DNA from 3 places in the Faecalimicrobium sp. JNUCC 81 genome. Region 2 is predicted to be linked to each of the others. Evidence: riboswitches for the same ligand, from Rfam matches in the RefSeq annotation. Region 2 holds a riboswitch; each other region holds the start of a gene.

Region 1 (5,132 bases), 210 kb from region 2:
AAATATATTAAAACAACCTCATTTTAATATATTACTTTTAGTTTTGTAATCAATTACCAATAGGTGATTTATATACTAATTTGTAAGTTCTATTTAATAAAAGTCAAAGAGAGGAAAAGCTTACTAAAAGTAAAAGCTTTGGTAAAAGGCATTAGGTTTGATGGATATAACTATTAAATCTAGTGTCTTTTGTTTTGTAAAAATAAAAATAACTTCTTTAAGAAGTTATTAAATTTAAGAAGTTTTCTAATATTTTTGCGGTTATTCCCCAAATTACATAGTTATTATATTTATAAAAGAAAACATCATATTTGCCTACAGCAAATTTATAATCTCTTTTGTTTGGTATTATATCATAAGGAAAATTATCATGAGGAATAATTTGTATCTCGTTATCAAAATAAGTTGGTTTATTTTCTAGTAAATAAGCAAGAGGTACTAAAAAAATATGATCAACTTCATCTTTATTTATATTTAAGTCTCTAATATCCTTTATATAACCTAAATAAGGATGAACTATAAGATTCATCGGTGTTACAAGTAAGTCAAGTTCAGATATAATCTTAATATTATCACTAAATGTTCCTAGTTCTTCGCAAGTCTCACGAATTGCCGTATTATAAGGATCTTCACCTAGTTCTATTTTACCACCTGGAAAAGATATTTCATTAGGTTGAGATCTTAGATTTTTAGATCTAACTTCAAATAGTATATAATAAGAATCTTCTTTTTTTACTATAGGTATTAAGACAGAAGCTTTTTTCATATCACTAGACCCATTTATATAAGGTTTATAATTTTTAAATTTATTTTTTAAATCGTCTAACATTGTTGTCCTCCTAGTTTTGCATAAATATATACATATATTATATACTATATTACAGAAGTTGATTTATATTAACAAAATATTATTAAATATTAAAATTTATATAAATAATTGATAGAGATATATAAATTTGGGTAACTATAAAATAATTGTTAAAATATGATAAGTATAGTATAATCAAGTTGCAAATGAATATATCAGGGGAGCTAATTGCTGAGAGGAGATTATAATCTCGACCCTTTAACCTGTTTGGATAATGCCAGCGTAGGGAGACAAGAAAAAGATAGTATAAGTCTTATCCTTAATGGGATAAGGCTTTTTTATTATCATATAAAATTACTGACCTAATTTAAAACTTAACAGGGCAAAAGGCTTCAAAATATATCATAACTAAGACAAAATAATCTGGAGAGGATGATTTAAATGGTAATAGCAGATGTATCTGTAATGCCCCTAAGACCTTATGGTGGGGAAGAAGAAATGTACAAAGTAGTAGATGCTTGTATAGAAGAAATTTCAAAGAGTGGATTAAAATATGAAATTGGAGCTATGAGTACTACTATAGAAGGTGAATTTGATGAAGTATTTGACCTTTTAAAAGTAATACATAAAATACCTTTTAGCCTTGGATGCGAAAGAGTTATAACAATAGCTAGAGTAGATGAAAAAGCTGGAGGCATAACAATAGATGAAAAACTTAAAAACCATAGATAAAATAAAAAATAGTTTATATCCTATACTTACATTTTTATTTATATTGGTTATTTGGCAAGGTGCTGTAAATATATATGATATACCACAATATGTGCTACCATCACCAAGTGATATTGTACAAGTTTTTTTTAAGGATTACCAAAACTTATATACACATACTATAGTAACCTTAAATGAAGCAGTAATTGGTTTTGTAGTCTCAATAATATTATCAATAAGCATTGGTATACTAATGGATTTTATACCATTATTTAAAAAATGTTTTTATCCAATAATGCTTGTATCTCAAACTATACCAACTATAACTATAGCACCGCTTCTTATAATATGGTTTGGATTTGATTCACTGCCTAAAATAATAATGGTAACATTAACTTGTTTTTTCCCAATACTTATAAATTTTGTAGATGGGATAGAAAATATAGACAAAGATTATTTGAATTTGTTTAAAACTATGAACTCTAATAAATTCAAAACATTTATACATCTTAAGTTTCCAATGTCTATGGATAAACTTTTTTCAGGTCTTAAAATATCAGCAACTTACGCAGTCGTTGCTGCAACTGTAGCTGAATGGCTAGGAGGAACTAAGGGACTTGGAGTATATATGGTAAGATCAAAAAGTGCTTATGCACTAGATAAAGTTTTTGCATCAACTATATTAGTAGTAATATTTAGCTTAGTATTTGTTGCAATTATGCAAGCTATAAAAAAAGTAGTACTTAAGCATAAGAATTAGGGAGGATATTATGAAATTTAATAAATTATTATCATTAGGATTAATAAGTGCACTTACAATAGGTACGTTATCAGGATGTAGCAAAGAGAATAAAAATATAGATAACAAAGATAAAAATCAAAAAGTTACTATGGTACTAGATTGGACTCCAAATACTAATCATACAGGACTATATGTAGCACTTGAAAATGGATATTTTAAGGAAGAGGGATTAGATGTTGAAATAGTACAACCAGCAGATGGAGGAGCTGCTACTTTAGTAGCTACTGGAAAAGCTGATTTTGGAATAAGTTATCAAGAGGAAATGACTTTTGCTAAGACTAGTGAAGATCCACTTCCAATAAAGGCAGTTGCAGCAGTTATACAGCATAATACATCAGGATTTGCTGCACCAAAAGATAAAAATATAACTTCAGCTAAAGATTTTGCAGGTAAAACATATGGTGGATGGGGTTCTCCTTCTGAAGATGCTATACTTGATGCAGTTATGAAAAATTCAGGAAAAGATTTTAAAGATTTAAAGGTAGTTAATATTGGAGATGATGATTTCTTTACAGCTGTAAAGAAGAATATAGATTTTGCGTGGATATTTGAAGGATGGACAGGAATAGAAGCTAAACAAAAAGGAATAGAACTTGATTATATAGCTTTAAAAGATTTAGATAAAAGATTAGATTACTATACTCCAGTTATAATATCTAGTGAAAAATTACTTAATGAGAATCCAGAGTTAGCTAAAAAGTTTTTAAAAGCAACTACTAAAGGATATGAATATGCAATAAAAAATCCTACTGAAGCTGCTAAAATATTAGTTAAGCACGCTCCAGAGATAAATGAAGAATTAGCAATAGAAAGTCAAAAATACTTAGCGACTAAGTATAAAGACGATGCAGCTAGATGGGGAGAAATGAAAGATAGTGTATGGGATAACTATACAGAATTCTTAAAAGATTATAAAGTAATAAATAAAGATATGAAAGCAAGTGAGGCTTATACAAATGAATTCTTACCAAAGTAAAAAGGTTAAGATAGACATAAAAAATATATCTAAAAACTATGATGAAGTTAAAATTTTAGAAGATATTAGCATAAAAGTTTTAGAAGGCGAATTTGTATCAATTCTTGGCCCAAGTGGATGTGGAAAAAGTACAATATTTAATATTGTAGCAAACTTAACTGATTTTAGCAGTGGAAGTATTGATATAAATGGAAGATTAAGTTATATGTATCAAAAAGATTTATTACTTCCATATAAAACGATAATAGATAATGTGTCATTACCTTTGATTTTAAAAAATACAAATAAAAATAATGCATATGAGAAAGTTAAATCATATTTTAAAGTGTTTGGTCTAGAAGGATATGAAAAAAAATATCCAAGTGAATTATCTGGAGGAATGAAGCAAAGAGCTAATTTTTTAAGAACATATATAAATTCTAATGACATAATGCTTTTAGATGAACCTTTCGGAGCATTAGATTCTATAACTAAAGCATCAATGCAAAAGTGGCTATTAGATGTTAAGAACAAAGTAAATGCTACTATACTTCTTATAACTCATGATATAGATGAGGCTATAATGTTATCTGACAGAATTTATGTTATATCAAATAAACCTTCAAAGGTTAAATCTGAATTTGTAGTTGATAAAGATTTCTATAACGAAGATAAATTAGAACATATAGCAAATTTAAAAAAAGAAATAATTAAACTTTTATAATATAAGAGCAGTAAGAATTTTAATCAATTCTTACTGCTTTTTTATTATAAAAATGAGAGTTTAAATAGATTATTTTTTTATTTATATGTATAATGTTAGATAGAATTAAGTAATAAGGAGAATTAAAATGGATAAAGACAACGTAGTTAAATGCACAGAAGAACTCTTAACAGATAATAACCTAAAATTATGTATAAAAGAAAAGAATACTTATATAGATATGCCAAAAGAAATTATAAAAAATATAAATAGTGAAAAATCTATATTACAAGATTATATTAGAATATACACAAGTATAGAAGATTTAAAAGAAAATATTAACAAATATTTATTTGATAAAAATAGCAGTATAAGTTCTAGTGAAATAGGAAATCAACTTATGAAAATCAAATCAGAAGACAATTTACATAAAATCCTACCTTACATAAATACAGATATATATAAATTAGAAGAAAGATTTAAAGTACTAGTGTCATACTTTGGTATAGATATAGAAGAAATAAATTCTATGAGAGAAGAAGTTAAAAAAAATTATATAAATAATTCATACGATAATAGTGGTGTTATAGATAAGTACTATTTAAAAGAGATAATAGATAGTGTTAAAAATTCTAAAATGTATTCATTAAAATCAAAGTCTAGATATGGAAGTATGTCTAGTGAGTATGATTTAAACAATAAGGAAGATATAATTGATTTTAATGATGAAGAAGTTGGCGGAGAATACTGTCCAATACTTGTTGTATATAAACCGGCTAAGTATAATAGAGGTTCTTATGTCCTTGAAGATAAATCTTATGTGTATATAAAACGTCAACCATTAGATGCCTTAATAAAACAAGAAAGATTAGAAGAAAGAGGTATTGATGGTATGGGGGCAATTACTTACATAAAATTAAAAAGGGATCTTACTAACGAAAACTTACAAGATATAATGGCAGAGCTATATGTATATGGTCAAAAAAATGATATTAAATTTGAAAATGTCAAATTAGCTGATATATCATCAAATAAAATTTGGCTTACTGCAGATAAATTAAAAAAAGAGTACAAAGAATTAAGATATTACCATAAAAATTTAACTCAAAAAGTAAAGGATATATATGAATCTACAGGGACTTATTATACTCAG
Region 2 (5,132 bases):
TAGCTTTAGAATTAGCATAAAAAAAGAGAAGTTTTTAACTTCTCTTTTTTTCATAATAAAATTATATTTTTAATTAGTAACGGTATTAATCTCTACTTTATCATCATTAACTATATTTCTAAGCCATTTAAAAGATTTAAATCTTTTAACTATAAGGGTTGCTTTAAGTATCTCTTCAGATACAGTAAATGCAACTACTAAGTGAACCGGTAAATGTAGTATAAATGCAGCAACATAGGCTAAAGGTATACCTACAAACCAAAGAGTGCAACCTTGTAATACAGATCCATAAGTAGCATCTCCTCCACCTCTTAATATACCAACTATCATAACCGCATTATAAACTCTAAATAACATTATAATTGCATAAATATATAAGATATACTCTGAAGATAATTTAACTTCAGGTGATACATTAAAGAATGATACTATTGGATTAGCTGTGATTGCCATTAATACAGATAATAATATAGAAATTCTAATTGATAAACTTGCAATTTTTTTAGATGCATCTATAGCAGATTCTTCTTTGTTTGCACCAATTTCATTTCCTATTATAACAACTGCGGCATTTGCAAGTCCAAATGTAAATATCATAAATAAATTCATAACGGTACTGCATATTTGCATAGAAGCGGCAGCCCCTGTTCCAATTCTAGCGTAAATTGCATTATAAGTAATATTTCCAAATGCCCAACAAGCTTCATTAGCAAGTATTGGTATAGTAATAGCAACAAGAGTAGATGATATTGATTTAGGTAATGAGAATACATAACTAAATTTTAATTTTAAAACATCTATATTCCTGTAAACTGATATAACTATTATCAAGCATTCTGTAATTCTAGCAATAAGAGTAGCTATTGCAGCTCCTCTTATTCCGAGTGCAGGCATGCCTAAAAGTCCAAATATAAGTATAGTATTTAAAATACCATTAACTACAAGTCCTATGAAACTAGCCCACATTGGTAGACGAGTATTTCCAATACTTCTAAGTCCACTAGAGAATGTAAATGTTATAGTAGTAAAGAAATAACTTATAATAACTATTTGTAAATATTGAACTCCTATTTTAACTACATCTGAATCATTAGTAAATATTGACATGATTTTTTGAGGCATTAAAAGTCCTAAAGCCATAAAAGCTATAGTTAGGACTAAAGCATAAAATAACGATTTTGCTAAAACTTTTTTTATACTATTATTATCCTTTTTACCCCAAAGTTGGGCAATAAGAACTCCGGATCCGATTGCTATTCCATTAGAAAGTAGAGAGAATAAAAAGTAATATTGATTAGCTATACCAACTGATGCAAGTTCAACTTCTCCAACTTTACCTATCATCATAGTATCAAGCATATTAAGTGACGATGTTATTAAACTTTGAAGTACAATTGGTAATGTAATTAGGAATAAGTGCTTATAAAATTCTTTGTCTTTTTTATATTTGATTATTGTATTTTTAATCATAAATGTCCTCCTTAGAAAATTTCCATAAAAATAAAAAACACCCACTTAGAGTTTTTTTCAAGTGGATGTTCAACACTCATACATCTGAAAACAGTAAGATGTATAGTATATATATATAATTCAAACCAGTGTAGTTAAAATTTTGTATGGATTAATACAAAATCTTTATTATTATATAACATGGAATATATTAAGTCAATAAAAAAATCAAATATATATTTTTATAAAATGAATGATTGAATGAATAAATTTACTGTGTTACACTTAACTTGTAAAAATGATAAAAAATATTAGAGCTAGGGGAGCTAGAATTGGCTAGCTGAGATAAAAGCCTCAACTTACAAACCCTAACTACCTGATCAAGGTAATGCTTGCGAAGGGAAGCTTTATGTATAAAGTTAACTAATTTATATATTAAATTAGTGATTTATGCTAATTATTAAAGTGCTTTCCTTATATTAAAGAAAAGTACTTTTTTTAATGTAAGGAAAAAATAATCAAAAAATAATCTACATAAGCACAATAAGCTTTCTAAAAGCATTCCCTAACAAAAAAACTTTAGGGGGTAGCACATGAAATATTCAACTCAAATGGATGCAGCAAGAAAAGGAATTATAACTGAAGAAATGGAAATTGTAGCTAAAAAGGAATCAATGGATGTAAATAATCTAAGAGATTTAATAGCTAAAGGTCAAATAGTCATACCAGCAAATAAAAAGCACAAATCACTTAGTCCACATGGTATTGGAAAAAATTTAAGAACTAAAGTAAATGTAAATCTAGGTATTTCAAGAGATTGTAATAATGTAGAAAAAGAATTAGAAAAGGTTAAAACAGCCTTAGATATGAATATAGAAGCAATAATGGATTTAAGTAGTTACGGAAAAACAAGAGAGTTTAGAGAAAAATTAATAGATATATCTCATGCTATGATAGGTTCAGTTCCTATGTATGATGCAGTAGGATTTTTAGATAAAGACTTAAAAGATATTAAAGAAGAGGAATTTTTAAATGTAATAAAGCAACATGCAATAGATGGCGTAGACTTTATAACTATACATGCAGGACTTACTAGAAATGTTTGTAAAAAAATAAAAAATAATAACAGACTAACTCATATAGTATCTCGTGGAGGTTCATTATTATTTGCATGGATGGAGCTAAATGATAAAGAGAATCCTTTATATACTAACTTTGATAAAATATTAGATATTTGTGAAGAGTATGATGTTACTTTAAGTCTTGGAGATGCATGTAGACCAGGATCTATAAATGATTCTACAGATGGAGTTCAAATAGATGAACTTATTGTTCTTGGAGAACTTACTAAAAAAGCTTGGAAAAGAAATGTACAAGTTATGATAGAAGGTCCAGGACATATGGCAATTGATGAGATAGAAGCAAATGTTATTTTACAAAAGAGACTATGTCATGAAGCTCCGTTTTATGTATTAGGACCATTAGTAACAGATATAGCACCAGGATATGACCATATAACAAGTGCTATAGGTGGGGCATTGGCTAGTTCTAAAGGAGTAGACTTTTTATGCTATGTAACACCAGCAGAGCATTTAAGACTACCAAATTTAGAAGATATGAAAGAAGGAATAATAGCTACAAAAATAGCTGCACATGCAGGAGATATAGCTAAAAATGTAAAAGGCGCTAGAGAATGGGACAATAAAATGAGTAAGGCAAGGGTAGAACTAGATTGGGAAAAAATGTTTAAGCTTTGTATAGACCCAGTAAAGGCTAGAAAATTTAGAGAAGAATCAAGACCGACTCATGAAGATAGCTGCACAATGTGTGGAAAAATGTGCTCTATGAGAACAGTAAAAAAAGTACTAAATAATGAAGAGGTTAGTTTAGTATAAAATTTGTTTCACTCATATCGCCAACGAGATATCTTTGCTATAGCGTCAGATATATCCGTTGCCTAAAATTCGTTTCACTCATACTCATTGAAATTAGGAGGTGAATAAATGAAGGTTAATGGTAAAGATGTAGAATTTAAAAATAATACAAATATAATAGATTTATTAAATAACTATAATCTAAATAAAGATAGAGTTGTTGTTGAAATAAATTTTAATATAATAGATGAAAATGAATATGAAAACTACATAATAAATAAAGAAGATGTCATAGAGATTATAAACTTTGTTGGAGGTGGTTAAATGAAAATTTTTATAAATGAAATTTTGCAAGAAATCAATAAAAATATGACTGCCTACCAAGTTAAGAAAAAATATAAAGAAGATAGTGATGTATTAATATTAAATGGATATCAAATAAATGAAGATATTTTACTTAAAGATAATGATAAGATAACTCTAATAAAAAAGGGAGAAAAGCCATCTAAAGAAGATCTAAAAAATTTATTAATAGCAAGGCATACACCAAATATACATAGTAAATTAGAACAAGGAAAAGTGGCTATATTAGGTCTTGGAGGACTAGGGTCTAATATAGCTATATCCTTAGCAAGAATAGGAGTGGGTAAATTAGTACTTGCTGACTTTGATGTTGTAGAACCATCAAACCTTAATAGGCAACAATATTTTATCGATGATATAGGAAAAAATAAGGCAGATGCTTTAAAGGAAAATATAAAAAGAATAAATCCTTTTATAAATATAAAAACACATAATATATTTATAACTAAGGATAATATGGAATATTTTAATGATGTAGATATAATAATAGAAGCTTTTGATAATCCGAAATATAAGGCTCAAATATGTAACTATGTTTTACTAAATATGAAGGACAAGTATTTAATAGCATCTTCAGGGATGGCAGGATATTATGATTCAAATATTATAACTACAAAAAAGATAAGAGATAAGTTTTATATTTGTGGAGATTTTATAAATGCAGCAAAAATAGGAGAAGGTTTAATGGCGCCAAGAGTAGCTATTTGTGCAAATCATATGGCTAATATAGCTACAAAAATATTGATAGAAGAATAACTAAAAGGGGAATTTTATAATGGATAAATTAATTTTAGGAAATTATGAATTTAACAGTAGACTTTTAATAGGAACAGGGAAGTATGGTTCCAATGATATTTTACCAAAAGTTATAGAAGAAAGTGAAAGTGAAATAATAACGATGGCTCTAAGAAGAGTTGACTTGGATAATAAAGAAGAAAATATACTAACTCACATTCCAAAATCTATGACTATACTTCCAAATACATCTGGGGCTACAAATGCCAAAGAAGCAGTAAGAATAGCAAGAATAGCTCGTAAAATGGGGTGTGGAAATTTTATAAAAATAGAAGTGATAAATGATAATAAATATTTGCTTCCTGATAACGAAGAAACAATAAGAGCTACAAAAATATTATCAGATGAAGGATTTATAGTTCTTCCTTATATGAGTCCCGATTTATATGCAGGAAGAAAGTTAATAGAAGCAGGTGCATCAGCAGTTATGCCTCTAGGATCACCTATTGGGTCAAATCGAGGAATTAAGATGAAAGAAATGATAAGAATAATGATAGAAGAATTAGATATACCGATAATAGTAGATGCAGGGATTGGAAAACCATCTCAAGCAATGGAAGCTATGGAAATGGGCGCAGCAGCGGTTTTAGTTAATACAGCAATAGCATCAGCGGGAGACCCTATAAAAATGGGAAGAGCTTTTAAGTTAGC
Region 3 (5,132 bases), 950 kb from region 2:
TACATTACTATCTTGTACTTTTAGTTTTAATCTATATGTTTTGTCTTTTTCAAGTTTTACTGAACTTCCTCCAAATGATCCATATTGACCTTCTCCATTTTTCCATACCCAACTTCCATTATCATAACAAATAGCTCCCCATTGAGCATCTGATAAATGTCTAAATGTAAGTCCTATTCTTCCATCATTTGTGTTGTATTTAAAATCTGTCTCATATGTAAAATCTTTTAAATTTGGAGATTTTTCATCAACTGCTAATGATTTACCATTCATTCCAATAGTTACAGAGTTATTGTTATAAGATATACTTCCTCCACCTTGAGTAGTTTTCCATCCTTGATTATCTACTAAATTAAAATCTGGTTCATATATAACGCCATCTTCTTTAACTTCTACATTGGCAACAGCTTTTAATTCTGTACCTACTATACTTCCTTCTACTTTAAAAGTTCCTGCTTTTGAGTATAACTTTGGATCTATATAATCCCAAGCTACGTTTGCATTTCCTGTTGCTCCATTATTGTATGATACCTTTACTTTAGAAGGCAATTCTGGTTTCATTCTTTTAAATGTTTTAACATTTACTTCTTCTATCTTTTCAATTTTTATATCAGGTGCTTGTCCATCACCTAAGCTTCCTACTGGACCATATTTTATATAATCTACAGAAGTAGTTTTTGAATTATACCAACTTCTATATCCTACTTTTCCTTCTTGTACTGATATTATGTCTACAACTTCATCAAAGTACTTTTCACCATTAATATTTACAGTAAGTTTATTACCTATAAATGTTACCTTTAAAACAGCCCAGTCTTCTGGTTGAATTTCAGGTCCTTTAAATGTTTTATATGTACTTTCATTAAAAATTACCCATGTATCTTTACTATCATAAGCGATACCTGCATGTTTTGATTCATCTGCTCTAAATAGTACCCCAAATCTTCCTGAGTTTTCTTTACTAACTTGGAATCTACATTCTAGCTCTCCATCTTCTAAAATATTAGATTCATTTTCTATAAACCTATAATCGCCATTATTTGTAACACTTAAAAATCCATTTTCTGCATCTACTGTTCCTCTATCTTTTAAACTCGTCCATGTAATACCTTCTGGCCTATCATAATTTTGTATATAAGCCTTATTTGTCTCACTAATAGGTGTTATTTCTTCTACATTTTGTTGATTTATAACTTGTGGAGTAAAATTACCTTGTGCAAATACTTGTATCGGCATATTACTGACAATAGTTGCACCTGCTAAAATTATAGATAACTTCTTATAAATTTTTGCTCTTTTCCTCATATATTCTCCTCCCTACACCCTTTAAGAAAACACTTTCCAACTTGTCTTTATTATTATTATATATTTTTTAATATGGAAATTTTCTCCTTATATATGTATATATTTTACTTATTATCTATCTTTGATTTAAATTAACTCTATATTTTTTTATATAATAAATATTCTAATATTGATTAATTTGATATTCTATGTCCCATTTTTGCCATCTAAATCATATATCTATATTGTGTAGTAATACTACAAATTTTTAAACAGGAGTGTTGTATATGAGTAAAGACTGGATGTGTAACAATAATTGTACAAAGCCTTGTTATTCTAGCACACATAAGCATTGTGATAAATCATCTAAGTGTGATAGCAAACCTATAAAAAGTAAAAAGTCTTGTGGATGTTCTACTATGGATCAAGGTATGTGTCCTACGTTTGTATATCCTATAAATTTTTCAGATTTTCAAATTTATAGCTTATTATGTGATTGTATAGGGAAAATGGTGGGGTTAAAATTAGAAGATAGTGATTGTATATTAAGACTACGTATTTGTCAGGTAAATCAATTTGCCGTGATGGGTAAAACTTGCTCTGGTAAAGGTCCTATATATGTAAAAATAAGTTCAATACAATATATAGACTTTGGAAAAGAAATTTATGTTAATCCATTATGTAATGTAGGAACATCTGTTGGTGTTCCAGGACCACAAGGTCCTATAGGTCCTCAAGGTCCTGCCGGTAAACCTGGTAAGCCTGGCGCTATGGGTCCTATGGGTCCTCAAGGTCTTCCTGGAAAATCTGGTAAACAAGGTGCTAAAGGTGAGATGGGTCCTATGGGTATGGCCGGCATGCCTGGCCTTCAAGGTACTACTGGTCCTATGGGTTCTCAAGGTCCGGCTGGTTCTCAAGGTGCTACTGGTCCTATGGGTCCTCAAGGTCCGGCTGGACCTCAAGGTGCTACTGGTCCTATGGGTCCGGCTGGCCCACAAGGACCTACTGGTCCTCAGGGTGCTGCTGGTACTGCTGGTAAACCAGGTCCTAAGGGAGCAACTGGTGCTGCTGGTACTATTCCTACTCAAGTTAAAGAAAAGTATCTTCCACCTTCTAAAAAATTACCTTATAAAAAATAGTTTTGTATATTGAAAATAAAAAAAGGAAGCTATATAGCTTCCTTTTTTTATTTTCAATAAGTTTTGGTACATGTTCTAGATAATTGAAATAAACCTCTTAGTTTCTAAATATATATCGTCTTTTTTTAATATAGCTGACACAATAGCATATCCATCGCTACCTAATTCTTTTAATTCTTTAATTTTATCTATACTTATTCCACCAATTAAAACTATTGGTATATCTATATTTTTTCTTATTTCTTTGACTGTATTAAATTTAATACATTTTGCATCTAATTTAGTTGATGTATTATACATGGCGCCTACACCTATATAATCTGCACCATCTAACTTTGCCTTTTGTGCTTGCTCTATTGTTTTAGCTGATACACCTATAATTTTATCTTCATCTAATAACTTTCTAGCCAGACTAGCATCTATATCATTTTGACCAACGTGAACTCCATCTGCATCGCTGAGAATTGCTATATCTAATCTGTCATTTATTATTAATAGGGCATCATATTTTTTAGTTAACTTTCTTAACTTAATTGCCCTTTCTAAAAATTCTTTACCTGATGCATTTTTTTCTCTTAATTGGACTATTTTAACTCCGCCTTTTATAGCATCTTCTATACTTTCATAAAAATCCTTATTCTTTAAAATCTCCGAATCAGTAACTAAATATAATTTTAAATATTCTTTTAGTTTCTCTTTATTAAACATACTCTACCTCACTAGCTTTATCAAATTTATAGAAATGATGTACTGGTCCTACTCCATGACCTATATCAAAACTATTTTCTATAGCCTTTGTTATATAATCCTTACTAAGTTTAACTGAGTCTTTAATGTCATATCCTAATGCTAGGTAAGATGCAATTGCTGAAGATAATGTACATCCTGTTCCATGTGTATTTTTTCTGTCAAACCTTTTACTTTTGTAGACTTCAAATGTATCTTTCCCTATTAAAATATCTACTGCATCACCTTCTAAATGCCCACCTTTCATTAGTACATATTTAGGTCCCATTTTTAAAATTTCCTCTCCTGCTAGTTTCATATCTTTAGTATTTTTTATTTCTATTTTTGTTATTTCTTGAGCTTCTTCTGTATTAGGTGTTATTATATATGCCATTGGAATTAAATACTTTATTAAATTTTCTTGTGCTTGTGCTTTTAGCAACGAATATCCACTTTTAGATATCATAACAGGATCCACTACCAAATATTTTGGATTGTATTTTTTTAAAGTTCTTGCTATTTCTAATATGATTTCAGGGCTACTTACCATTCCTATTTTTACAGATTTGGGAACTATATCGTCAAATACAGTTTCAATTTGATTTCTTATTATATCATTACTTAATTCTTCTACTGCAAATACGCCTTGCGTATTTTGAGCTGTTATTGCTGTTATAACACTCATTCCATATGTTCCTATTGCACTAAATGTTTTTAAATCGGCTTGTACACCTGCTCCCCCTGATGAATCCGAACCTGCTATTGTAAGTGTTGGTATTCTATATTTTTGCATAAACATATCCCCCTTATCTTAGTTATAAAAAATTTGCTTTGCTCATGTCGCTCAAGTGTTTCGCCCACACGTGGCTCAAACGACCTAAAGACCAGGTCCGTTGCTCAAGTTTAGATGATAGTAAATTATAACTTATCCACGAAACAGATAAATTATAATTTACTTATAATTTAAAAAAGCTATACCTAATTTAGGTATAGCTTGACTACATAGTTATAAATATATAATATATTATATTTATGTATAAGCTTTCCTACGCTGGCATTATCCAGATCAGGTATAAGGGTCAGTTGTTACTTCTCAGCCATTGGCTCCCCTAGCTATTATATCTATTAATTTATATTATATCAGATCCAAGTGAATAGTCTGAACTATTTTCAAGTTCTTCTATAAACTCATTTGGACTTTCTATTATCTTTAGCTTTTTATTTCTAGATTGCTTTTTTATATAACTTTCCAACTTCATTGCTTTACTTCTGCTATTACTTGCAAAGTATACTTCTAGCTTTTCAAATCCTTTACTTTTTGTATATTTGCTATTTATACCAGTTTCATGTTCTTTCATTCTTCTTAATATATTATTTGTGTATCCCGTATATAAAGAATTATCCTTACATCTTATTATATATGTAAAATGCATATTCTACCTCATCTATATTATTGTATAGTTAAATAATACTATATAAAATCATATATTTAAAGTAATTATTATTTTTATGATAATTACTTTAAATACAAGTTCAACACTTTATACTCATATTTCTTAGGAATGTTCTTAAATGCTTTAATATTAAAAAACAGGCTAGTGATAATTATCAGTAGCCTGTTTAGGTTGTTTATCTTTTATATTTAAATATTTAATAAATGATATATCTTATTTTTTATTTTTATCTATTTTATTAAATGAATTTGCAACAGTCACTGCTGATGTCATACTACCATTTACATTAAGCATAGTACGACCCATATCTAATATAGGATCTATAGCTAATATACCTCCTGCAAGTGGGAAATATGCTCCCATTCCCATACCTGATATTACAACTGATACAGCCATAGCAGCTGTTCCTGGTATTCCAGCTATTCCTAGCGAACTAATTGTCACTACAATTATTAACATTGCATAGAAACTAAAATCCATAGGCGTACCTGACATATTTGCAATAGTTACTGCCATTAATGCTGGATAA

The links. A riboswitch is a leader RNA that binds a small molecule or an ion and turns the genes downstream of it on or off. The one in region 2 is predicted to bind thiamine pyrophosphate.
Region 1: another riboswitch for thiamine pyrophosphate. It lies ahead of JNUCC81_RS11985 (MTH1187 family thiamine-binding protein); the one in region 2 lies ahead of thiC (phosphomethylpyrimidine synthase ThiC).
Region 3: another riboswitch for thiamine pyrophosphate. It lies ahead of thiD (bifunctional hydroxymethylpyrimidine kinase/phosphomethylpyrimidine kinase); the one in region 2 lies ahead of thiC (phosphomethylpyrimidine synthase ThiC).

Annotation. Positions count from the first base shown of each region.
Region 1 covers NZ_CM132203.1:2,391,087-2,396,218, reverse strand. Annotated here, with positions in the region: gene JNUCC81_RS11990 (NUDIX hydrolase) at 218-829, opposite strand; TPP riboswitch at 1,016-1,114, shown strand; gene JNUCC81_RS11985 (MTH1187 family thiamine-binding protein) at 1,250-1,540, shown strand; gene JNUCC81_RS11980 (ABC transporter permease) at 1,515-2,279, shown strand; gene JNUCC81_RS11975 (ABC transporter substrate-binding protein) at 2,290-3,297, shown strand; gene JNUCC81_RS11970 (ABC transporter ATP-binding protein) at 3,278-4,000, shown strand; gene JNUCC81_RS11965 (hypothetical protein) at 4,128-5,132, shown strand, end outside.
Region 2 covers NZ_CM132203.1:2,601,921-2,607,052, reverse strand. Annotated here, with positions in the region: gene deoD (purine-nucleoside phosphorylase) at 1-20, shown strand, start outside; gene JNUCC81_RS13085 (MATE family efflux transporter) at 70-1,470, opposite strand; TPP riboswitch at 1,759-1,869, shown strand; gene thiC (phosphomethylpyrimidine synthase ThiC) at 2,043-3,344, shown strand; gene thiS (sulfur carrier protein ThiS) at 3,453-3,647, shown strand; gene thiF (sulfur carrier protein ThiS adenylyltransferase ThiF) at 3,648-4,442, shown strand; gene JNUCC81_RS13065 (thiazole synthase) at 4,462-5,132, shown strand, end outside.
Region 3 covers NZ_CM132203.1:1,647,588-1,652,719, reverse strand. Annotated here, with positions in the region: gene JNUCC81_RS08195 (endo-alpha-N-acetylgalactosaminidase family protein) at 1-1,305, opposite strand, end outside; gene JNUCC81_RS08190 (hypothetical protein) at 1,572-2,423, shown strand; gene thiE (thiamine phosphate synthase) at 2,499-3,131, opposite strand; gene thiD (bifunctional hydroxymethylpyrimidine kinase/phosphomethylpyrimidine kinase) at 3,124-3,942, opposite strand; TPP riboswitch at 4,176-4,270, opposite strand; gene JNUCC81_RS08175 (GIY-YIG nuclease family protein) at 4,280-4,582, opposite strand; gene JNUCC81_RS08170 (cation:dicarboxylate symporter family transporter) at 4,817-5,132, opposite strand, start outside.